4 regions of the Pseudomonas ulcerans genome follow, and region 3 is predicted to be linked to each of the others. Evidence: riboswitches for the same ligand, from Rfam matches in the RefSeq annotation. Region 3 holds a riboswitch; each other region holds the start of a gene.
The links. Region 3 has a riboswitch for cobalamin ahead of V0R59_RS20545 (CbtB domain-containing protein). Riboswitches for the same ligand answer to the same signal wherever they lie in the genome.
Positions count from the first base shown of each region.

Region 1: it holds a riboswitch for cobalamin, as region 3 does, so the genes downstream of both, V0R59_RS25450 (LysR family transcriptional regulator) here and V0R59_RS20545 (CbtB domain-containing protein) in region 3, are expected to answer to the same signal.
Region 2: it holds a riboswitch for cobalamin, as region 3 does, so the genes downstream of both, cobO (cob(I)yrinic acid a,c-diamide adenosyltransferase) here and V0R59_RS20545 (CbtB domain-containing protein) in region 3, are expected to answer to the same signal.
Region 4: it holds a riboswitch for cobalamin, as region 3 does, so the genes downstream of both, V0R59_RS01410 (TonB-dependent receptor plug domain-containing protein) here and V0R59_RS20545 (CbtB domain-containing protein) in region 3, are expected to answer to the same signal.

Region 1 is NZ_JAZDQN010000039.1:48,436-54,095, reverse strand. It holds gene V0R59_RS25475 (S1C family serine protease) at 1-140, opposite strand, end outside; gene V0R59_RS25470 (PDZ domain-containing protein) at 382-1,701, shown strand; gene V0R59_RS25465 (helix-turn-helix domain-containing protein) at 1,888-2,712, opposite strand; gene V0R59_RS25460 (DUF2834 domain-containing protein) at 2,823-3,134, shown strand; gene V0R59_RS25455 (MAPEG family protein) at 3,131-3,571, shown strand; gene V0R59_RS25450 (LysR family transcriptional regulator) at 3,534-4,472, opposite strand; cobalamin riboswitch at 4,601-4,798, opposite strand; gene V0R59_RS25445 (hypothetical protein) at 4,896-5,600, shown strand.
Region 2 is NZ_JAZDQN010000034.1:19,870-25,529, reverse strand. It holds gene bluB (5,6-dimethylbenzimidazole synthase) at 1-204, opposite strand, end outside; gene V0R59_RS23905 (cobyrinate a,c-diamide synthase) at 201-1,496, opposite strand; gene cobO (cob(I)yrinic acid a,c-diamide adenosyltransferase) at 1,493-2,104, opposite strand; cobalamin riboswitch at 2,229-2,446, opposite strand; gene V0R59_RS23895 (hypothetical protein) at 2,590-3,168, shown strand; gene V0R59_RS23890 (PQQ-dependent sugar dehydrogenase) at 3,303-4,616, shown strand; gene V0R59_RS23885 (C40 family peptidase) at 4,676-5,212, opposite strand; gene V0R59_RS23880 (C40 family peptidase) at 5,349-5,660, opposite strand, start outside.
Region 3 is NZ_JAZDQN010000025.1:34,257-39,916, reverse strand. It holds gene cobN (cobaltochelatase subunit CobN) at 1-686, opposite strand, end outside; gene cobW (cobalamin biosynthesis protein CobW) at 690-1,760, opposite strand; cobalamin riboswitch at 1,859-2,065, opposite strand; cobalamin riboswitch at 2,121-2,335, shown strand; gene V0R59_RS20545 (CbtB domain-containing protein) at 2,437-2,625, shown strand; gene V0R59_RS20540 (CbtA family protein) at 2,637-3,329, shown strand; gene V0R59_RS20535 (cobalamin biosynthesis protein) at 3,329-3,754, shown strand; gene cobM (precorrin-4 C(11)-methyltransferase) at 3,784-4,530, shown strand; gene V0R59_RS20525 (DUF1272 domain-containing protein) at 4,600-4,845, shown strand; gene V0R59_RS20520 (hypothetical protein) at 4,889-5,188, opposite strand; gene hpaR (homoprotocatechuate degradation operon regulator HpaR) at 5,356-5,660, opposite strand, start outside.
Region 4 is NZ_JAZDQN010000001.1:310,573-316,232, reverse strand. It holds gene tig (trigger factor) at 1-1,241, opposite strand, end outside; gene V0R59_RS01445 (DUF6388 family protein) at 1,447-1,752, opposite strand; gene V0R59_RS01440 (hypothetical protein) at 2,030-2,410, shown strand; tRNA gene V0R59_RS01435 (tRNA-His) at 2,528-2,603, opposite strand; tRNA gene V0R59_RS01430 (tRNA-Leu) at 2,662-2,746, opposite strand; tRNA gene V0R59_RS01425 (tRNA-His) at 2,800-2,875, opposite strand; tRNA gene V0R59_RS01420 (tRNA-Arg) at 2,914-2,990, opposite strand; gene folD (bifunctional methylenetetrahydrofolate dehydrogenase/methenyltetrahydrofolate cyclohydrolase FolD) at 3,271-4,125, shown strand; cobalamin riboswitch at 4,218-4,422, shown strand; gene V0R59_RS01410 (TonB-dependent receptor plug domain-containing protein) at 4,540-5,660, shown strand, end outside.

The DNA of each region.
Region 1 (5,660 bases), on a different contig from region 3:
GGGGTCTGCAGGCTTTCGCTGGCGGAGGTGATCATGGGCGAGAACACCGCATGGGCTGCTTGCGCCACGCAACCGCCCAGCAGGCCGCCCGCCATCATCAGCGTGCCCAGGCGCAACGCGATTCCCAGTGATCCACCCATCGCCACGATGCTCCCTTCGATCCTGTCCGATTGCCCCGCGATTTCGAGGGGCGTCAATGGGCGGCTAAGCTAAATCAGCTAAAGGCATTACGCCATATCGATTTTCTGGCGCCTGCAAAATGGCCGGATCAGGCTGTTGCGAGGTGATGGTAAGTGCGCAGGGCAATTCCGCTGCCGCCCTCTATGCTGGACAACCAGAGCTGAGACATGATGTCAGTTTGCCCTGGGGAGGGTCGCCAACATGAAACCGTTCAATTCCATGGACGCCGTCTTTACTGCCACACGCACGGTCGCGCTGGGTTCCACCTTCGCCCTGCTGGGCGGCTGCATACTGGACCCGATTTCCATCATCACCGACCCGATCATGTATGCCGCCGATGCCGCAGGGCCGAGCGAGGCCGATTACGCGGCCCAGCACGAGGCGGAAATGAAGACCGTCTTCATCAACCAGTACCGCGGCGAGACCTGCGACAAGATCACCGCCTTCTGGCCCGAGCGCGTCGAGTCCGTGACCCGCGATCCGAAGAGCTGGGGCGGGCGGACGGCGCTGGAAGCGGCGCAGCAGGTCATCGGCGAGAAGGGCTGCGCCATCCCGCAGGCGCTGACATCTGCCACGCCGGCAGCCTCCAGCCCGGCGCCGGTGGAGCGTGACCCGGCGAGCTTTGCCGCGGTGCTGGCCAAGCCTTCCCCTGGGTGGGGCACTGTTTCCTCGACGGGTTTGCCGCAGACCGGGTTGTCGGGCTGGATCGCCCAGGAAACGCCCGCGCGCTACCAGAACCGTTCCTGTGACTACCTCAACCAGGCCTTGGTCTACGCTCGCGCGATGGAAGACACCACGACCCCGGAAATCCAGGCCTGGGGTGCGTACAAGCGCGTGGCCGTGCGCAAGATCTTCGACAACCGCGACTGCCCCGCCTGGGATGGCAATGGCGTGGGCCGCACGGGTGCCTCCGTCAGCGGCATGGACCCGGTCAAGGCGCGACGGCTGAACATGCCGGAGCAGGGGGTTTCGGTGGAGAAAGTGTTGCCGGGTGGCAACGCCGAGCGGGCGGGGCTGAAGTTCGCCGACGTGGTAGTGGCGGTGAACGGGGCGCCGGTGACGGATGCCGAGGAGTATCTGGTGGCCGTCGGCAACATGCCCACGGGTGCGACCGCGCAGTTGAAGGTCTGGCGAGGCAACGGCTTTATCGACGTGCCCGTGCTGGTCGGCCCGCGCAAGCCTTCCACGGTCCCTGCGCGTAGCGCCGCCAGCGCGAAACCGGCGGCGACCCCGGGGCTGCTGGACATGCAGCTGGCGACACTGACCCCCGACTACGCCAAGGCAGTGGGCCTGCCGGCGGCCAAGGGCGCCTGGGTGGTGGAAACCAGCAAGGGCGGGCAGGCCGATCGCGCGGGTTTCAAGGCGCTGGACGTGATCCTCGAAGTGTCCGGCCAGGAGATCGCCTCGCCTGACGACTTCACCGCGGTCGCCGCGAAGACCCGCAAGGGCTACAACGCTTCCGTGGTGGTGTGGCGGAGCCAGGCGCGCAAGGAGCTGAAGCTGGTGCTCAATGGTGACTAACTGGCTGTCGCGCAGAGAACAGGTCTAGAGAGCGACGCAGACCTTGTGGGAGCGGGTTTACCCGCGATGACTCCGGTGAGTTCACTATCGTAATCGCGGCGGTCCGGCGTCCCGGTCAACCCGCTCCCACAAGTCCCTGCTGAGTCAATGAGTTATGCGGTGTTCCATGAGCTGCAGGCATTTATCTCACGCCGGTACCTGCTCCCCGGACCACGCCTCGAATGCCGCCCGCATCCTTTGCCACGTCACCTCGTCCGCAGGAATCAGATGCTCGATCCGCATCGATTCCACGCTGATGTCGAGCGGCATGCCGAACGTGGTGAAGGTGGACAGGAACCTCAGTTCACCGCCCGGGGTATTCACCCGGGTCAGCAGGACAGGCGTGGCCTCCGCCTTTTCATCCCCGGGTTCAGGCGCCGGCAGTTCCCGCAGCAGATCGCTCAGGTACGGGTTGCCCGCCGCTTCGCGAGACGCCCGCTGCCAGGCCGCCGCGCGGACTTCCCGGGCATTGACGATATGACTGCCCAGCCCGTCCGGGTGCATCAGGGTCTGCAGCAGGTTGAGGTTCATGCCCTCGCTCGCCGGCACGCCGACCATGGCCAGCAGCAGTCCCACGCTGGTGTTGCTGGCGGTGATGTCCCAGTTGCGGTCGATGACGATTGCCGGCGCCGGATTGTTCGCCTGGAGAATATGGCCGATGGCGTTGTGCACCATGTCCAGTGCCGGCGCATCCAGCGGCGAGATGGCGTAGCGGGGCGCATAGCCGGCCGCGAGGAAGACTTCGTTGCCGTGCTCCAGCGGCGCGCCGAGGGCCGAGAGCAGGGCATGCAGGGTGCCGGGACCGGGCTTGGCACGGCCGGTCTCCACGCAGCTCAGGTGGCGCTGGGAAATACCGGTCATCAGCGCCAGGTCGAGCTGGCTCAGGCCGGCCTGCCGACGCAGCTGGCGCAGGTGCTGGCCGGCGGGGAGTGTCGAGGCGGGATGGGCGTGGTGGAAGGGTGGCGGGTTCATGGGGCGACTCTGTCCGTCCTTGTGTGCGGTGTCCATGACCTCCCAGGTCATTGAGAGGCGAGCCAGCCTATCACTACCTTTGCCGGGACACACTAACCGGAGACACCCCCATGGTTCGCCTCATCGCGCTGGCAATACTGGTACCACTCACCTTCTACACCGCCTGGACGATCGCCACCGCCGAGCAGTCGCTGCTGGCCTTCGGCCTGGAGCTGATCTCCAGCCCCGACACCGCCCAGCTGGTCATCGACCTGTACCTGATGGCCGGCCTGGCCGGTTTCTGGATGGTCCGGGACAACCGCCAGCGCGGCGGCTCGACCCGGGCGCTGGTGCCTTATCTGTTGCTGACGGCCCTGTTCGTCTCGCTGGGGCCGCTGCTGTACCTGGCGGTTCGTGGCGTGGCGCAGGGGCAGCGGGCGTGAGCGACAGCCTTGCGGTCTACGCCCTGTGCGTGGTGGTCCTGTTCGCCAAGATGCTAGCGGTGTCCTGTTACCAGGGCTACTTCCGCCTGCGCCTCAAGGCCTTCGTCAATCCGGAGGACGCCGCCGTGTTCCAGCGGCGTGCGATGGCGACCGAGCACCCGGAGGTGATACGGGCCTCGAAGGTCTGGGCCAACGACCTGGAGAACATCCCGGTGTTCTTCGCCCTCGGCGCGCTGGCGGTCGCCCTCGATGTGCCGGCGGCCTGGTGCATGGCGTCATGCGTGCTGTTCACCCTGGCGCGGATCCTTCACACGCTGGCCTACCTCGCCCGCTGGCAGCCGTGGCGGACGCTGTTCTACGGTGTCGGGACGGCATGCCTGCTGGGGATTGGCGTGATTATCACGGTTGCTGCGCTGGAGATGCTGGAGCGGCATTGACGCCCTCCAGCGTGGCAAAGGAAATGTCCTTGGCCGTGAGCAGGAAGTCACTCATGTACGGCACCTCCAGCATGTCGCTGCGTACCGCCGCGTACAGCGTGGCCTGCAGGCCGTCCTGGCCCAGGCGCCTGGCAATCACGTAGCCGCGGGCGGTGTATTCGTGCAATGCCCAGTTCGGCAGGCAGCAGACGCCACGGCCGCTGGCCACCAGTTGCATCATCATCACCGTCATTTCGGCGGTGCGTACCTGGGCCGGCTCGACGTCGGCCGGGTCGAGGAAGCGGGTGAAGATGTCCAGGCGATCGCGCTCGATCGGGTAGGTGATCAGGGTCTGGCCGGCGAGGTCGGCCGGTTCCAGGCACGGCTTCCTGCGCAGGGCATGGTGCTTGTCGAGGGCGAGCATGGCCTCGTAGCCGAACAGCGGCACGTAGGTGATGCCGGGCAGGGGCAGCGGGTCGGAGGTCACCACCAGGTCGAGGTCGCCGCGCTCCAGGGCCGGCAGCGGCGCGAACGCCAGGCCCGAGGCGAGGTCCAGTTCCACCTCCGGCCAGGCGCTGCGGAATTCGTCCAGCGAGGGCATCAGCCACTGGTAGCAGCTGTGGCACTCGATCGCGATGTGCAGGCGGTCGGCGCTGCCGCCCAGCAGCTTGCTCAGGTTGCGCTCGGTGGTGCGGATCAGCGGCAGCACCTGGTCGGCCAGTTGCAGCAGCTTGAGGCCGGCGGTGGTGAAACGCACCGGCCGGGACTTGCGCACGAACACCGGCAAGCCGAGGCGATGTTCCAGTTCGCGGAACTGATGCGACAGCGCCGACTGGGTCAGGTGCAGGCGCTCGGCGGCCTCGGGCAGGCTGTTGGTTTCGCGCAGGGCATGGAGCGTGCGCAGGTGTCTCAAGTCGATCATGAGCGGACGTCGACCCCCGTCGAACAATACGCGGGAGAGACGCACGGACAGGCATCGGCATGCCCCGCGCAGGCACGGGACAAGCACCCTGGACAGGGCAAAGGATGGCCATCCCGGACACCCCGCCGGTTGGTGAATGTTTGCCGGCAGGTCTCCTGACTGATGCGTCATGGCCCGGCTCCAGCCTTCCCGGACTCTGTCCAGTGGCGTTTCAGGAGCGGGCTCGGCACCTACAGTTGCGGGGGCAGTTCCGTTTGGCTCGCGTGCTGGCGAGCGACGGATTCCCTATTAATTCCGAGGTGGAAACCGGCGGGCGGCATGGTAGACCATCGGGCCGGGCAGGGAAAGGTTGCCATGCCGGGCTGGTGGTGAGGGACAGATTTCGTTACGTTACGACCGCATGTCACGCAAGGAAGCCCCTCCATGTTCAGCCAATGCTGGCGCTACACCCTGGCAGGTTGCCTGCTTTCACCGCTCTGCGCCGCCGATGGATTCCACATCGATCCTCAGGCCGACAGCTTCTACCAGCAGGCCGTCCCGTATCTGCAGAAGGCCAACAGCAAGTTCGAGGCCGTGACGGCGATCACGCCAGGGACCAGCGCGGAGGAAAAGCGGCGATCCCTGGATAGCGCCGCTGAAGCCGGTGAGACGCTCAAGCCGGCGATACCCTTGCTTGAGCAGGCAGCGGCCCTCGATCACCCTGTCGCCCAGTACCGCCTCGGACTGATCTACGTGCTGTTGGAACCGAACGACGTGACACGGGAAAAAGCCTGTTCCCTGTTCGAGCGCAGCCTGGGCCGCGGCTTCGCTCCGCCGGCACTGGAGATCGCCTCCTTCTGCCCGGCCTACACCGACACACCCGAGTACAAGTTGGCGCTGCAGGTCGTTGAGACCAGCATGCCCCGGTACGAGCGCTACTTCCCGCAGCCTGCCAGCTTGCTCGAATGCAAGCGTGAAACGCCTCCAGGCCTGGGCATGCAGTGGGGCAGCAGTCGTGACTTCCAGGCCGAGATCTACCGGTTGCAGGGCGATGGCAATCGCGCCCGACGCGCCGAGTACTACCGCAAGGCCCTCGATCTCAACGACTGCTACAAGGCGAAGAAACGGCTGGCGATCATGGCCAGTTGATCCTCCACGCCGTCTCGGATGCGCTAATTTCGATCCAGTATCGAACCCGGGCCGGCCTGG
Region 2 (5,660 bases), on a different contig from region 3:
CTGGCGCAGGTCGCGGCAAGTGATGCGGATGAAGCGCCAGGGCTGCATCAGGCCGACGCTGGGGGCCTGGTGCGCGGCTTCCAGCAGGCGTGCGAGCAGCTCCGGGGCAACCTCGCCGCCACTGAAATGACGCATGTCGCGACGCTCGCCGATGGCGCGGTAGATCGCCGCGCGCTCGGCTTCGCTGTAGGCGTGTTCGCTCATGGTGCCAGCAGCGCCGCCGTCGCATCGGCGTTGGAGGGGAAGTAGAAGTGCACGTACGAGGCGGTCAGGCGCCCGCTGCGGTACACCGCTTCCGCACCGCGCCCGCCGTTGGGGCTCTGCCCGCGGGCGATCGGTTCCAGCTCGGTGCTGGTCAGGGAATGATGGTAGGTATGGCCGCGCAGGGTGCCTTCCGGCAGTTCCACCGCCTGCAGGGCCAGGGCCGCCAGGCGCTTCTGCATCACCGCCTCGCCCGCCAGCAGGCCGGCCAGTTCGGCGCGCTCGCCGGCGACATCGGTCAAGGCATCGAGCAGGTAGAGCATGCCGCCGCACTCGGCAAGCACGGGCTTGCCGGCCTGGTGATGGGCACGGATGGCCGCCAGCATCGGCGCGTTGGCGGCCAGGGCGTGATGGTGCAGCTCGGGGTAGCCGCCGGGCAGGTACAGGCTGTCCGCCGCCGGCAGTTCGCGGTCATGGATCGGCGAGAAGAAGCTCAGCTCGGCACCCATCGCCCTCAGCAGGTCGAGGTTGGCGCCATAGGTGAAGGCGAAGGCTTCGTCACGGGCCACGGCGATGCGCACGCCGGCCAGGCGCGGCTCGACGGCATGCGCCTCGGGGGCAGCGAACGCCACTGGCGGCGGCAGGGACGACTGGCAGCTGTCGCCCAGGGCCTTGGCAGCGGCGTCGAGGCGCAGGTCGAGGTCGCTCAGTTCGCTGGCCTGGACCAGTCCCAGGTGGCGGCTCGGCAGCTCGATCCCGGTCTCCCGGGACAACCCGCCGTACCAGCGCAGGCCTTCGGTGAGGCTGCCTTCCAGCAGCTGCGCATGGCGCAGCGAGCCGACACGGTTGGCCAGCACGCCGGCGAACGGCAGGTCGGCCTGGTAGCGCGCCAGGCCCAGGGCCAGGGCGCCGAAGGTCTGGGCCATGGCGGTGCCGTCGATCACCGCCAGCACCGGCACGCCGAAATGGCGGGCCAGGTCGGCGCTGGACGGAGTGCCGTCGAACAGGCCCATCACCCCTTCGATAAGGATCAGGTCGGCCTCGCCGGCGGCTTCCCAGAGCAGGCGACGGCTTTCCCCGGCGCCGACCATCCACAGGTCGAGCTGGTACACCGGCGCGCCGCTGGCGCGTTCGAGAATCATCGGATCGAGAAAGTCCGGTCCGCACTTGAACACACGGACCTTGCGCCCCTGGTTGCGATGCAGGCGGGCCAGGGCCGCGGTCACGGTGGTCTTGCCCTGACCGGAGGCCGGCGCGGCGATCAGTACCGCCGGGCAATGCCGGGTGTCACTCATAGCTCGACGCCCTTCTGGGCACGGATGCCGGCCTGGAAGGCATGCTTGACCATGCCCATCTCGGTGACGGTGTCGGCCAGCTCGATCATCTCGTCCTTGGCGCCGCGGCCGGTAACGATCACGTGCTGCATCGGCGGACGGGCCTGGAGGTCGCCGAGCACCTGATCCAGGTCAAGGTAGCCATGCTTGAGGGCGATGTTCAATTCATCCAGCACCACGAAGCCGATGCTCGGGTCCTGCAACAGTTGCCGCGACACGGCCCAGGCCGCTTCGGCGGCGGCGATGTCGCGCTGGCGGTCCTGGGTTTCCCAGGTGAAGCCCTCGCCCATCACGTGGTAACGCACCTGCTCGGGGAAACGGCGGAAGAACAGTTCCTCGCCGGTGGCGTTGCGGCCCTTGATGAACTGCACCACGCCGCACTGCATGCCATGGCCGAGGGCGCGGGCGAGCATGCCGAAGGCCGAGCTGCTCTTGCCCTTGCCGTTGCCGCTGAGCACCAGCAGCAGGCCGCATTCGTTGGGGGCGTTGGCGATGCGCTCGTCGATCACCGCTTTCTTGCGCTGCATGCGCGCCAGGTGGCGTTCGTCACGTTCGGGGGATTCGCTCATCGGGGGTCTCCGCGGGCCACTGTCGACAGGCGGGAAGCGACGACAGCTGGAAAGGTGGGCACGGCGGGACAGGCGCAGGCGGCGGGCGACGGGGCCCGGCAAACCGCGCATCACCCTCCGTGATGCCGTTGACTGTTTGCAGGCCGGTCTCCGGGCTCATGAGTGGATCGCGATCCCGACCGGGCGCCTTCCCGGGTCGGAAACCCAGTGGCCTTGCGCGGTCTTGCCTCATCTACCGTTGCGGGGGCAGCGCCGGGATCGCACGTCGCGCGTGCCCACCGGCTTCCCTGTTTCACCCTGTCGACCGCAAGGTCACAGAGCACCTGAAACAAGTCGCGAAGGTTAGAGGGTTGGGCACTGAGCGTCAATTGGAGACGCCCGTCACAGGCCGGACCAATGGCACTATCCGCAGGCTGTGCCACAGTGATATCAAATCGCCATGGTTTTCCGCTGTACTCGTACAAAAACTACGAAAGGAGAGCAGCATGCAAGGCCTGATTCTCAACAATCCCCGACTCGAATTCCTGCGTCCGGCACTGGAACGCTGGGGGGAGTCCATCGAGCGCTTCAACCAGGTCCTGGGCGATGGCGAAGGTCCTTACTGGCAAGGCGTCCAGGCCAACCTCGGCACCCTCTCCGCAGCCATCTGGCAGGCCGAACTGGTGACCTTGCAAGGCTACCAGAGCAAGAAACAGCGCGATGAAGGCGAACGTGGGGCGCAGTGCGATCTGCTGATCGCCAGCCGTGACGAATCGGCCTACCTGCATGCCGAGCAGCGCTGGCCCAAGGTGGGCCGCCTGGACCTCAGCAGCGCCTTGCAGGAAGCCGGGGCGGTGGCCAAGGGCATTGCCTATGCGAGCCAGCTGAAGCTCGCCGCGCTGTTCGTCAGCCCGGTCAAGCTGGAAAAGCATGCCAGCCCGGAAGAACTGCAGGACATGGTGGATGACCTGCAGAAGCACAACGCCTGCGCCATCGCCTGGTGTTTTCCGTACGGGTATCGCAAGTTGCATGACGAGTTCGGGCAGTACTATCCCGGAGTGGCGCTGCTGCTGAAGCAGGTCTGATCCCCTGAAACCAATCGCCGGCCATCCCGGCGATTGGCCAGGATGGCCGCCCTCATTCCTGAACACTCGACTGAACCTCCCGCCTCCGCCCCGCCTCTGACCTGTAACACCCCCGTTACGCGAAGGAGTCGAGCATGTCCTCACTGCGCCTTGCAGTCCTGCTGGCCATCGCCGCCGGCCTGACCGCCTGCGGCGAATCCGCCCGCCTGCAGGTCACCGATGGCAGCGGCCCGTCGCCGCAACTGCCGGAACCGAACAAGACCCTGATCCCCACGGTGAACATCGCTCCGGCCGTGGGCTGGCCGGAAGGCACCAAACCCGTCACCGCCCAGGGCACGCAGGTAGTGGCCTTCGCCAGCGGACTGGACCATCCGCGCTGGCTCCATGTGCTACCCAACGGCGATGTACTGGTGGCGGAAACCAATGCCCCGGAGAAACCCGAGGACGGCAAGGGCATCCGCGGCTGGGTTATGAACAAGGTCATGGCCAAGGCCGGCGCCGGGGTGCCCAGCGCCAACCGCATCACTCTCCTGCGGGATGCCGACAGGGACGGCGTGGCGGAAACCCGCACGGTGTTCCTCAAGGATCTGAATTCGCCGTTCGGCATGGCCCTGGTCGGCAACGATCTGTACGTCGCCGACACCGACCGCCTGCTGCGCTTCAAGTACCAGGACGGTGCGACCTCGCTGGACGGGCCCGGTGAAGCGGTCACCGATCTTCCGGGTGGCCCGCTCAACCACCACTGGACCAAGAACGTGATTGCCAGCCGCGATGGCAAGAAGCTGTATGTCACCGTCGGCTCCAACAGCAACGTTGCCGAGAACGGCATGGACAAGGAGACGGAGCGCGCGGCGATCTGGGAAGTCGATCCGGCGACGGGCCAGCACCGGGTGTTCGCCTCCGGCCTGCGCAATCCCAATGGCCTGGCCTGGGAGCCGCGCAGCGGGCAGCTATGGACGGCCGTGAACGAGCGTGACGAGATCGGCAGCGACCTGGTGCCGGACTACATCACCTCGGTACGTGACGGCGGGTTCTATGGCTGGCCGTACAGCTACTACGGCCAGCATGTCGACGTGCGGGTCCAGCCCGGCAACCCGAACCTGGTGGCCGAGGCGCTGGTGCCGGACTACGCGGTGGGCCCGCACACGGCTTCGCTGGGCCTGGCTTTCGCCGACGGGACACTGCCGCCGCCGTTCGACCAGGGTGCGCTGATCGGCCAGCATGGCTCGTGGAACCGCAAGCCGCACAGCGGCTACAAGGTGCTGTTCGTGCCCTTCAGCACGGACGGCAAGCCGGCGGGCAAGCCAATCGACCTGCTGACGGGCTTCCTGAACGACGACGGCAAGGCGATGGGGCGGCCGGTAGGGGTCGTCACCGACCAGCGTGGGGGCGTGCTGGTGGCGGATGACGTGGGGAATGTGGTCTGGCGGGTGAGCAAGGCGCGCTAGCCTGTGCCGGCCTCAACGCGGGCATTGCCGGCGATGAGGCCATCGGCCAGGGCACAAGGCTACGGGTTGTGCGCCAGATGCTCCGGTGCCTTCAGCACCCGCTTGGCATTGAGGTACGAACGCTGCCAGTAGTTGTTCGACAGGTAATCCAGGCGCACCGTCCCGCCAGTGGACGGCGCATGCACGAAGCGCCCTTCGCCGACGTAGATCCCGGCATGGTTCACCTGCCCGCTGCCGTTCGTCGCAAAGAACACCAGGTCCCCCGATTGCAGGGCATCACGGCCCACATCCGGGGCGCGCATGACGATCAGCTCACGGGTCGAACGCGGCAGCGCGATGCCTGCGGCGTCACGATAGACATAGCCGATCAGGCCACTGCAATCGAATCCCGAATCCGGGGTGTTGCCACCCCAGCGATACGGCGTGCCCACCAGGCCCAAGGCGCGGAAAAGCACGTCGTCAGCGGCTGGCGAGTAGGTCAGTGGCGTGGGAACGTACGCCGGCTGGACCACCGGGGGCGGGGTCGGGGCGTGGCTGGAGCAGGCACCGAGCAGTGCTGCCAGGGACAATACCGCTAGGCGCGCCATCATCGACATCTCAGAACATCCTGTCTGAAAGGGCCCGGCTTCAGGCCGGAAAATTGGTGAGAATCAAGATTAGACGTTTTCTGTAAACACGCACGGCGACTAGCTTTTCAGCTCGTCGCCGTGTTGTGACACCGCCCGTTGACGCTTAGTTGCGCGAAAGTTGGGTCGGTGCCGGAGCCATCGCCAGCGCGCGCTTGGCTTCGATGAAGGTCTTGCTCCAGTAGCGATCGCCCAGGCTGTCGATGCGCACACCACCGCTGCGGCGGCTGCTGGAGTGGATGAACTGGTTGTCGCCAAGGTAGATGCCGGCGTGGCTGACGCGACCGCGGCCGTTGGTGCTGAAGAACAGCAGATCACCCGGCTTGAGGTTGTTGCGCGATACCAGCGGGGCATCCACGTTGATCATTTCGCGGGTGGAGCGCGGCAGGTTCATGCCGGCTTCCTCGCGGAACAGGTA
Region 3 (5,660 bases):
GTGCCTGCGAGACGCTCGCAGAACACATCGATGAAGCCGGTGTTCGCCGCCTGCAGGTGCGAGCGGTAGAACAGCACGGGCACCACGGGCTGGCCGGGTTGCCAGTCGGCACGCCAGTGGGCCAGTCCGGCCTCGGCGTGGCGTGGATGATAGAGGCTGGTACGAGGCAGTTGCCTGGGCTCGTCCCAAGGGTAATCGCGCCCCAGCCAGAGACTGGCGAGGCAATTGAACAGGTTCAGGGCATTGGCCTTGCCGCCCTGGCGCAGGAAATGCCAGAGGCGCTCGGCGGTTGCGCCGGTGATGCTGCCCAGGCTGCTCAGCTCCGGGTCCGGACGATCGTCGCCCGGCACCAGGATCAGTTGCACGCCTCGGGCGGCCAGTTCCACCAGTTGCTCGACACCATAGCGCCAGTAGCCGATGCCGCCGTGCAGCGATACCAGGATCACCTTGGCATGGCGCAGCACTTCATCGACATACAGGTCCACCGACGCATGGTTCTGCACCTGCATGGGGTTGGCCAGGCGCAGGCTGGGGTAGTCCTCCGGCAAGTCCCGGGCGGTTTCCGCCAGCAGCGCCAGGTGCGAATCGCCGCTGCAGAGGATCACCAGTTCGGCGGGGGTCTGGCCGAGATCGGCGATGCTGTCGTCCGGCACGAAACCGCCGGGCTGGGTCCGCAGCAGGTGCATGGATCAGGCGCCCAGGGCCGCGCGCAGACGGGCTTCGAGGGCCGCGGCATCGAGGTCCTGGCCGATCAGCACCAGGCGGGTGATGCGCGGCTCTTCGCTGCGCCAGGCGCGGTCGAAGTGCTTGTCGAAACGGGTGCCCACACCCTGGATCAGCAGGCGCATCGGCTTGCCGGGAATGGCCGCGAAGCCCTTGACCCGCAGGATGCCGGTGTCCGTCACCAGTTGGGTCAGAGCGTCCAGCAGCAGGCTTTCGTCGGCCTCGGGCAGGTCCAGGGAAATGGAGTCGAAGGCGTCGTGGTCGTGATCGTCGTGGTCATCGTCGTCGTCATGGTGCGAATCGTGGTGGGTGCGACGGCCATCGATATGCGCCTCGGACTCGGCACCGATGCCCAGCAGCACGTCCAGCGGCAGCACGCCCTTGCTCGCCTCGATCACCTTGACCGCCGGCGGCAGTTCTTCCTGGACTTCGGCGCGCACCGCGGCCAGGGCCTCGGGTGCGATCAGGTCGGCCTTGTTCAGCACCACCAGGTCGGCACTGGCCAGCTGGTCGGCGAACAGTTCGTGCAGTGGCGATTCGTGGTCCAGGTTCGGGTCCAGCTTGCGCTGTGCGTCCACCTGCTCGGGGAAGGCGGCGAAGGTGCCAGCGGCCACGGCCGGGCTGTCGACTACGGTGATCACCGCGTCGACGGTGCAGGCGTTGCGGATTTCCGGCCACTGGAAGGCTTGCACCAGGGGCTTGGGCAGGGCCAGGCCGCTGGTCTCGATGAGGATCTGGTCGAGGTCGCCACGGCGCGCCACCAGTTCGCGCATCACCGGGAAGAACTCTTCCTGCACGGTGCAGCACAGGCAGCCGTTGGCCAGCTCGTAGACGCGGCCGTTGGCCTCTTCCTCGGTGCAGCCGATGCTGCACTGCTTGAGGATCTCGCCATCGATGCCCAGCTCGCCGAATTCGTTGACGATCACCGCGATGCGGCGGCCATTGGCGTTGTCCAGCATATGGCGCAGCAGCGTGGTCTTGCCCGAGCCGAGGAAGCCGGTAACGATCGTGACGGGGAGTTTGGCCAGTGTTTTCATGTCGGATGCCCTTGGCAGCAGGATTGGCGGGCATGGGGGACGGGAGCCGGATGCCTGGCAGCCGGGCGCGTTCGCCACCGGATCACCCCGCCCGGTTGAAGTGGAAACTGTTCGAGGCAGGTCTCCTGGCTCGTGCTGTGCCCGGGGCAGCATCGACGCCTTCCCGCCGTTCACGGCAGTGGCTGTGGTCGATGATTCAGCACTTACAGTTGCGGGGGCAGCCGCGGAATGGCTGTGATCAGCGCACCGCGTTCCCGTCTTAGCTCCGGCCACGACGCCGGAGAACCTCGAACCGGCAAGGCTACGCAGTGCCCGGAGGCCGGTCAACCGCTGTATTGACGGATGTCAATGCGCGTGATTTCCTAGCGCGATCGTTTGGGTGCCTTTTTTATTACAAGGTGAAACGGGAAACCGGTGCGCGATGACCTTCCAGGTCGAGCCAATCCGGTGCTGCCCCCGCAACGGTAAGCGAGGAAAGCGTCAGATCCACTGTGCCCGCAGTCCGGCATGGGAAGGAGACGCCACGGCTCAATGCCCTCGCAAGCCCGGAGACCGGCCCGACGCAGAATTGACCAAACCCGCGGTGGGCGGGCGACGTTGCACCTCCCGGCCGTCCCGTGCCCGGAGGTTCTTCGCGCTTGCCTGTCGCCAAGACGACACACAAGAGGAAAGCGCCATGCCCGTTACCAGCACCGCCAGCCACGCCAGCAGCACCTCCAGCACCCTCAGCCAGCGCATCGTTGCCGCCGTCAGCGCCTCCGTGCTGGGCCTGTGCCTCGTCTACTTCGCCGGTTTCTCCCATATCGAAGCGGTGCACAACGCCGCCCACGACACCCGTCACAGCGCCGCCTTCCCTTGCCACTGAGGCCTGACCGCATGTTCACTCGCATCGCACGCACCGCGGGCTTCACCGGCCTGCTGGCCGCCCTGCTGCTGACCCTGCTGCAGAGCTTCTGGGTCTCGCCGCTGATCCTCCAGGCGGAAACCTACGAGAACTCGGCCCCGGCCGCCGCCCATGAACACGAGCACGCCGACGGCGCTGCCGCAGGTCATGAGCACAGCGCTGAAGCCTGGTCGCCGGAAGACGGCTGGCAGCGCGTGCTGTCCACCACCGGTGGCAACCTGGTGGTAGCGGTGGGCTTCGCCCTGCTGCTGGCGGCCATGTACACCCTGCGCGCCCCCGGCAGCATCGGCGCCGGCGCACTCTGGGGCCTGGGCGGTTTCGCCGTGTTCTGCCTGGCGCCGAACCTCGGCCTGCCGCCGGAACTGCCGGGCACCGCCGCTGCCGACCTGGCCCAGCGCCAGTTCTGGTGGATCGGTACCGCCGCGGCAACCGCAGCGGGCCTGGCACTGATCGCCTTCGCCGGAAACTGGGTGCTGAAGGCCGCTGGCCTGGCACTGCTGGTGATCCCCCACGTGATCGGCGCGCCGCAACCGGAAGTCCATGAAAGCCTGGCCCCGGAAGCGCTGGAATCGCAGTTTATCGTCGCTTCGCTGTTGACCAACGCCGGTTTCTGGCTGGCCCTGGGCCTGATCAGCGCCTGGCTGTACCGGCGCAAGGCTGCCTGATGCCCACCTCGCCCGGCGTCGGCCTGCTGTACGCCGGGCTGGGGTGTCGTCGCGGTACCCCGGCCAGTGACCTGGCCGGCCTCCTGCGGCAGGTTCTGCAAGACCGCGACCTGCCCTTCTCCGCCCTGGCCGGACTCGCCAGCATCGACCTCAAGCGCGACGAACCCGGCCTGCTGCAACTGGCCGAAGACCTTGCCCTGCCCCTGCACTTCTACAGTGCCGTCCAGCTCGCCCCGTTCACCCCGCGCCTGAGCCATCGCTCCGCCACGGCCTTTCGCCACACCGGCTGCTACGGTGTCGCGGAAAGCTGCGCCCTGGCCCTGGCCGAACAGCTGGGCGGTGCCACGGCACAATTGCGTGTCGAGCGCGTCGTGCTGGGCGACATGACCCTGGCATTGGCCTGGGCCCCCGCTTCTGGCGGATAATCCGCCGCCTTCCCTTCAGAGATTCCAGCATGACCGTCTATTTCATCGGCGCCGGCCCCGGCGATCCGGAGCTGATCACCGTCAAGGGCCAGCGCCTGATCCGCCAGTGCCCGGTGATCATCTACGCCGGCTCCCTGGTGCCTGCTGCCGTGCTCGAAGGGCACACGGCCGAAACCGTGATCAACAGTGCCGAACTGCACCTGGAACAGATCATCGAGGCGATCCGCGCCGCCCATGAAAAAGGCCAGGATGTCGCCCGGGTGCACAGCGGCGACCCGAGCCTGTATGGCGCCATCGGCGAGCAGATCCGCCATCTGCGCGAGCTGGGCATTGCCTACCAGATCATCCCCGGCGTCACCGCCACCGCAGCCAGCGCGGCCCTGCTGGGCTGCGAGCTGACCCTGCCGGACATTGCCCAGAGCGTGATCCTCACCCGGTTCGCCGACACCTCGCCCATGCCCGAGGGTGAGGCGCTGGCCAGCCTGGCCAGCCACAAGACCACCCTGGCGATCCACCTCGGCGTACGCCACCTGGCGCGGATCGTCGAGGAACTGCGCCCGCACTATGGCGACGATTGCCCGATCGCCGTGGTCCACCGCGCCACCTGGCCGGACCAGGACTGGGTGCTGGGCACCCTGGACGATATCGTCGGGCTGGCGCAGGCCAAGGGGTTCCGGCGCACGGCGCTGATCCTGGTGGGCCGGGTGCTGGCCAGCGACAGCTTCAGCGAGTCGGCGCTGTACCGTGCGGGGCACGCCCACCTCTATCGGCCTTGAGGTGTATTGCATTGCCATCACGGTGGTTGCACATTACGGCAACGACCACCCTCGAAAAGGATTGCCCCGATGCTGGAACTGCGCCCCTGCTGCGAATGTTGTGCCACGCCACTGCCCGGCGACAGCCGCGACGCGATGATCTGCTCGTTCGAATGCACCTACTGCCGTAGCTGTACCGAAGACACGCTCAAGGGCAAGTGCCCGAACTGCGGGGGTGAACTGCAGCCGAGACCGGCACGGGTCGGGGAGAAGCTGGCGAAGAATCCGGCGACTACCCAGCGGACGGTGAAGGAGCAGGGCTGTCCGGCACATTGAACCTCATCGCGGGCATTGCCCGCGATGAGCCCGGTACAACTGGCTAGTGGGGCTGCATCTTGTTCTTGATGAACCCCACCACCCAGGTCAGCACCGCACCACCGGCACCGCCGCCAATCACACTGCTGAGGATGGCGGGAAGATCCAGGCTGCCATCGGTGCCCGGCTGGGCCAGGGACTGATCGCCGCTCAGCGCGGCAAGCACCTGCCCCAACACCACGCCACCCACGCCGCCAAGCACCGAGTTGAGCAGCGGGCCCAGGCTCTGCTTGCTCAAGCCCCCTGCCGCATTGCCGCCGACCGCGCCGCTGATGATCTGAATAATCAAGCCAATGAACTCCATCGTAGTTGCCCTCTGTAGCGTCTGAAATGACGACTCGCGTGCGGGCTACTACGGATACGGCACTACCACCGGGCATGGAGACGTCGTGGTCCGACCAACGACGGCAGGCTGTTGCGGATATCCGACAGTATATGTAGGACTTTTCACTTGCGCGAATGACGTGCCACTCAGGGCCGGACGTTCTTCAACTCGTTGAGCAACCCCAGCAGAGACTGCAATTTCTCGTCGCCGAACTGTTCGAGGATGCGCTGGTAGTTGCGCTCCATATCCTCGCTCATGTCGATGAAACACTGCTGGCCCTGCTCGGTGAGGCCGACGAAGACCCGGCGCTGGTCCTGGGTGGATTTCTTGCGACGCACCAGGCCGTCGCGCTCCAGGCGGCTGAGCACGCCGGTCATGCTCGGCTTGAGGATGCAAGCCTGCTCGGCCAGTTGATGGCTTTCCAGCTCGCCCTGCTGGCGCAGGATGCGGA
Region 4 (5,660 bases), on a different contig from region 3:
GCTTTCTGCAGGACAGTATCTACAACTTGCTCTTCCAGCACAACCGAACGGACTTCGTTCATTTGCTGGTCGTTCTTGTAGTACCAGGCCACGACTTGTTCTGGCTCCTGGTAGGCCGAGGCCATTTCCTGGATCAGTTCGCGAACGCGGTCTTCGTCCGGCTTCAGTTCGTTCTGCTTGACCACTTCGGCGACGATCAGGCCCAGCACGACACGGCGCTTGGCTTGCTCTTCGAACAGCTCGGCCGGCAGTTGCTCAGGCTTGATGTTGCCACCGAACTGCTGAACGGCCTGCACGCGCAGACGGTTCACTTCGTTTTCCAGCAGGGCCTTCGGCACTTCGATCGGGTTGGCAGCCAGCAGGCCGTCCATTACCTGGTTCTTGACCTTGGTCTTGATCGCCTGGCGCAGTTCACGCTCCATGTTCTTGCGAACTTCGGTGCGGAAGCCGTCCAGACCGGTTTCCTTGATGCCGAACTGGGCGAAGAACTCTTCGTTCAGCTCAGGCAGCTTCGGCTCGGAAACGCTGTTGACGGTAACGGTGAACTCGGCGGCTTTGCCAGCCAGGTCGAGGTTCTGGTAGTCCTCGGGGAAGTTCAGGGTCAGAACGCGTTCTTCACCTGCCTTGGCGCCGACCAGGCCTTCTTCGAAGCCCGGGATCATGCGGCCGGAGCCCAGTACCAGCTGAGTGCCCTTGGCGGAACCGCCAGCGAAGGCTTCGCCGTCGATCTTGCCGACGAAGTCGATGTTCAACTGGTCTTCGTTCTGGGCAGCACGCTCGGCGGCTTCGAAACGGGTGTTCTGCTTGCGCAGGACTTCCAGCATGTTGTCCAGGTCGGCGTCGCTGACGTCGGCGCTCAGGCGCTCGACGGCGATCGAGTCGAAGCCGGCAACGGTGAACTCAGGGAAGACTTCGAAGATGGCGACGAATTCCAGGTCCTTGCCTTTCTCGAACGATTTCGGCTCGACGGCAGGAGCGCCAGCCGGGTTCAGCTTCTGCTCGACCACGGCTTCGTAGAAGGAAGCCTGGACCAGATCACCGAACGCTTCCTGACGGGCAGCATCTTCATAACGCTGACGGATCACGCTCATAGGCACTTTGCCAGGACGGAAGCCTGGAACCTTGGCGCGACGGGCAGTCTGTTGCAGACGCTTGTTGACTTCGGTCTCGACGCGCTCTGCCGGAACGGCGATGGTCATACGACGCTCGAGAGCGGAAGTATTTTCAACAGAAACTTGCATGAATATTCCTCGTTGCACAGACGTTAGCCGGCGATACCCGACTCCAGAATCAAGGGCAAGCATTCTAGTAGCTCAGCCACCAGAAGTCACCCTGTTCGACCCGGAGGCGAATGGCACCGACCTTCATTGATTTCGACATTGAACCAGACGGTGGCACAGCAAATGCCGCGCACTCTTTCCAAATAAAAAACATTCGGCGTGGCGATCAGGAAGCAGGACCGTCGACTTCATTGAAATCGCAGTACTCATCCCAGCTCATTCCCAGAGTCTCCGCCACCTCGCGATGAACCTCCAGGCACATGGCCTGCAGTTCTTCCGGCGATTCGGCGATCAGGCGCAAGGCCAGTTCCCAAGGCTCGATACCCTGCCCCCGAGCTTCATCTTCGAACGCCCACTCAAGCTGCTGACGCCGCTCGACCTCGCTCAACGAAGCGATTTCCGCCAGCAACTGCGGATTGGCCTGCGCGAAACGCTCCAGTGCGACTGCCTGGCGTTGCTCTTTCGCAATCATCCTTCTACCTGCCTGATGGCGTACCGACACTTAATCAACGAGCTGAAATCTATCAGCTTTTGCTCGAACCTTATAGCCATTACAGCTCGGAAGAAACGCCGACCGCTCATCCACAATCCACGCAAAAAAGAGATTTTTCTTACAAATTCTCGGGAGGAAGTTTGCAAATGCGTGTTCCGGGCCATTAATCTAGTATCAATCAACGCCACAAATGCGTTTCATTCCCAATTACCACTTTGACATGCCTGGTGATCAACACCGCAAGGACGTAACCGTGTTGAAGAAACTCCTGATGGTCAGCGCCTGGGCTTTCCCCTGCTCTATCGCCGCTGCTACACCCCTGCAAGCTTCATTCGACCCAGATGCGCAGTACGTGATCGTCAAGGTCAGCGGCAATCCCGGGAGACTCTCGGTAATCACCCAACGCACAGGCCTCAGCGGAACGAGCTTCTCCGCCCGTCAGTTCGATTGCATTTCCCGCACAGTACGCTTCATGGGCTCCAGCACGTCACTGAAAGGCCTGGCAGACGCTCGCCCGGATGACGAGCCCACGCCGATCTTCAAAGGTTCGCTGTCAAGGGCGATCAGCGAGGCCGCCTGTGATGTCGATGCGCCGAAAACGCAAGACCGCGCAACCCTGAGCGTCAACACGCAGTAAACGCCACGAGAGCACGACGAACAAATGAAAAAGGCAGCCACACCAAGGCTGCCTTTTCATTTCACGACCCCAAAAAACGAAAAGGCGCCTGGTTCTCACCAGGCGCCTTTCTGAATATGGGGTGGACGAAGGGAATCGAACCCTCGACCACAGGAATCACAATCCTGCGCTCTACCAACTGAGCTACGTCCACCATTTGTTGCTGACTTGCGACCTTCTCACACCTCAGTGACGGGCGGTGAAGACTTGAATGGTGCGGACGAAGAGACTCGAACTCTTACAGCTTGCGCCGCTGGAACCTAAATCCAGTGTGTCTACCAATTTCACCACGTCCGCGTGAAGCATTTAAAGCAAAGGCGCCAGACTTTCATCAGGCGCCTTTCAGAATATGGGGTGGACGAAGGGAATCGAACCCTCGACCACAGGAATCACAATCCTGCGCTCTACCAACTGAGCTACGTCCACCATATTGCATCTGCTACTTGTGCCAAAGCTGCCTTGATTGGCGCACCCGGCAGGACTCGAACCTGCGACCATCCGCTTAGAAGGCGGATGCTCTATCCAGCTGAGCTACGGGCGCATATTTAATCTGCTTTCGCTTGCGATTACAAATTAACGTTTAGCCGTACCGAACAAGCCAAAATCCGCTCATTCTGCCCGACCTTGCTAACCAGTGCTAGGCCCTGCCCGACAAGTGAGGCGAATCTTATAGACCACCTGTCACACCGTCAACATATTTCTCGGAAAATTTCATTTTATTGAAGGGCTTAGGGCAATTGCCGGACCAAGCGCCTTTGCCCTTCGCCCTGCTCATGAGAGAATGCGCGCTCTTTTTTTCTCTCGATGGTTAATCACCCGTCATGACTGCACAACTTATCGACGGCAAGGCGATCGCCGCCAGCCTGCGCCAGCAGATCGCCCAACGTGTCGTTGAACGTCGCCAGCAAGGTCTGCGGACCCCCGGCCTGGCGGTGATCCTGGTTGGCACCGACCCCGCCTCCCAGGTGTATGTATCGCACAAGCGCAAGGACTGCGAGGAAGTCGGCTTCATTTCGCAAGCCTTCGACCTGCCGAGCAGCACCAGCCAGCAGGAACTGACCGACCTGATCGATCGCCTCAACGATGACGCGAACATCGACGGCATCCTCCTGCAACTGCCGTTGCCGGCCCACCTCGACGCCTCCCTGCTGCTGGAGCGCATCCGCCCGGACAAGGACGTCGACGGTTTCCACCCGTACAACATCGGCCGCCTGGCCCAGCGCATCCCGCTGCTGCGCCCGTGCACCCCGAAAGGCATCATGACCCTGCTGCAAAGCACCGGCCAGGACCTCTACGGCATGAACGCCGTGGTCGTCGGCGCCTCCAATATCGTCGGCCGCCCGATGGCCATGGAACTGCTGCTGGCCGGCTGCACCGTCACCGTCACCCACCGTTTCACCAAGGACCTCGCCGGTCACGTCGGCCGTGCCGACCTGGTGGTAGTGGCCGCCGGCAAGCCAGGCCTGGTCAAGGGTGAGTGGATCAAGGAAGGCGCTATCGTCATCGACGTCGGCATCAACCGCCAGGAAGACGGCAAGCTGGTCGGCGACGTGGTCTACGAGACCGCCCTGCCCCGCGCCGGCTGGATCACCCCGGTTCCGGGCGGCGTCGGCCCGATGACCCGCGCCTGCCTGCTGGAAAACACCCTGTACGCCGCCGAAGAACTGCATCAATAAGCTGACCGGCGATACAGCAACGGCACCCTTGGCGGTGCCGTTTTTTTTGCCCGCAAAAAAGCCCATGGTTGACGAACGGTCATCCCGATGGTCAGATGCCGCCCGTTTCAGGTGTCTGCCGCCGCCGCGCGGCAGGTGAAACGGGAAGCCGGTGCGTCCTTGCGACCAGTCCGGCGCTGCCCCCGCAACGGTAAGCGAGTGAAGCATTCAACCAGGCCACTGTGCGCATGACGCATGGGAAGGCGAATGGCTTCCATCCTCGCAAGCCCGGAGACCGGCCTGAAGCATCACGACTGGAGAACGGATTCGTCAGTCATTTGGCAAACCTGCGGTGGGCGGGCACGAGCCGGTAACCTGGCGCGCGTTCGCCAGTACCCTCCTGTGCGCTTCCCGAAAATTCCTTTCGAGAAGTCAATGAGCAACACATCCTTCACTCCAATCGCCCGCGCGCTACTCGGTTGCCTGCTCGGCAGCCCCACGCTGCTGCACGCGGCCGATGCACTCACCCTGGACCAGCAGATCGTCTCGGCGCCGCCAGTGGAATCCAACACCATCGCGCAGATGGCCCGCTACGGCAGCAAGGTCGAAGTGGTCGAGCGCGAGCAGATCGAACGCGCCGGCCCCAGCGCCGATATCACCCGCGTCCTGCAGATGTTCATCCCTGGCCTGTACGTCGCGCCCAAGCAGGGCCCGTTCGACTACGGTACCTACTCGCTGCTGGGCGGGCGCAACGACGACACGCTGATCCTCCTCGACGGCGTGCGCCTGAACAACCGCCTCTACGGCGGCATCTACATCGATACCCTGCCCGCCGCGGCGATCGAAGGCATCGAAGTGCTCAAGGGCGGCCAGAGCCTGCTGTTCGGTACCCAGGCGGTGTCCGGGGTGATCAACATCGTCACCCGCAATGCCCAGTCCCGCGATGCCTCCGGCCAGGTCAACCTGGGCGTCGACAGCTTCGCCGGGCGCAACGGCGACGGGCGCATCGAACGCATCTTCAGCAACGGTTTCGGCGACCTCGGCCTGCTCGCCTACGTCAGCCACAACATTTCCGAGGGCTACCAGCCGTACCGCAGCAGCGATATCGCTGCGACGGTGAGTGACCGCAAGCGCAGCTACGAGGTCAACACCTTCGGCGCCAAGGCCGCGCAGAGCTTTGGAGACGACAGCCGTCTGGAGCTGTTCTACCAGTACAGCGCCGCCAGCCTTGACTTCCTGCGCCCGACCTCCAACCGCAACACCACCAACGACCGGGTCCAGCAGATCGCCACGGCGACCTTCCAGCAACACCTGAACGAAGACTTCAGCTACTTCGTCAAGGGCCACATGAACGACTGGGACACCAACTACAACCGGGTCTACAACAACACCGACGGCAGCACCCGGGTGGTCAACCACAACGACTACTGGGGCTTCAGCGACTGGGGCGTGCAAGCCGAAGGCACGGCGATCCTGCCCGGCAACCACACCCTGGTGTTCGGCACCGACAACCAGTTCTACAAGGGCAAGGACGATGTCCTGAAGATCGACCAGAA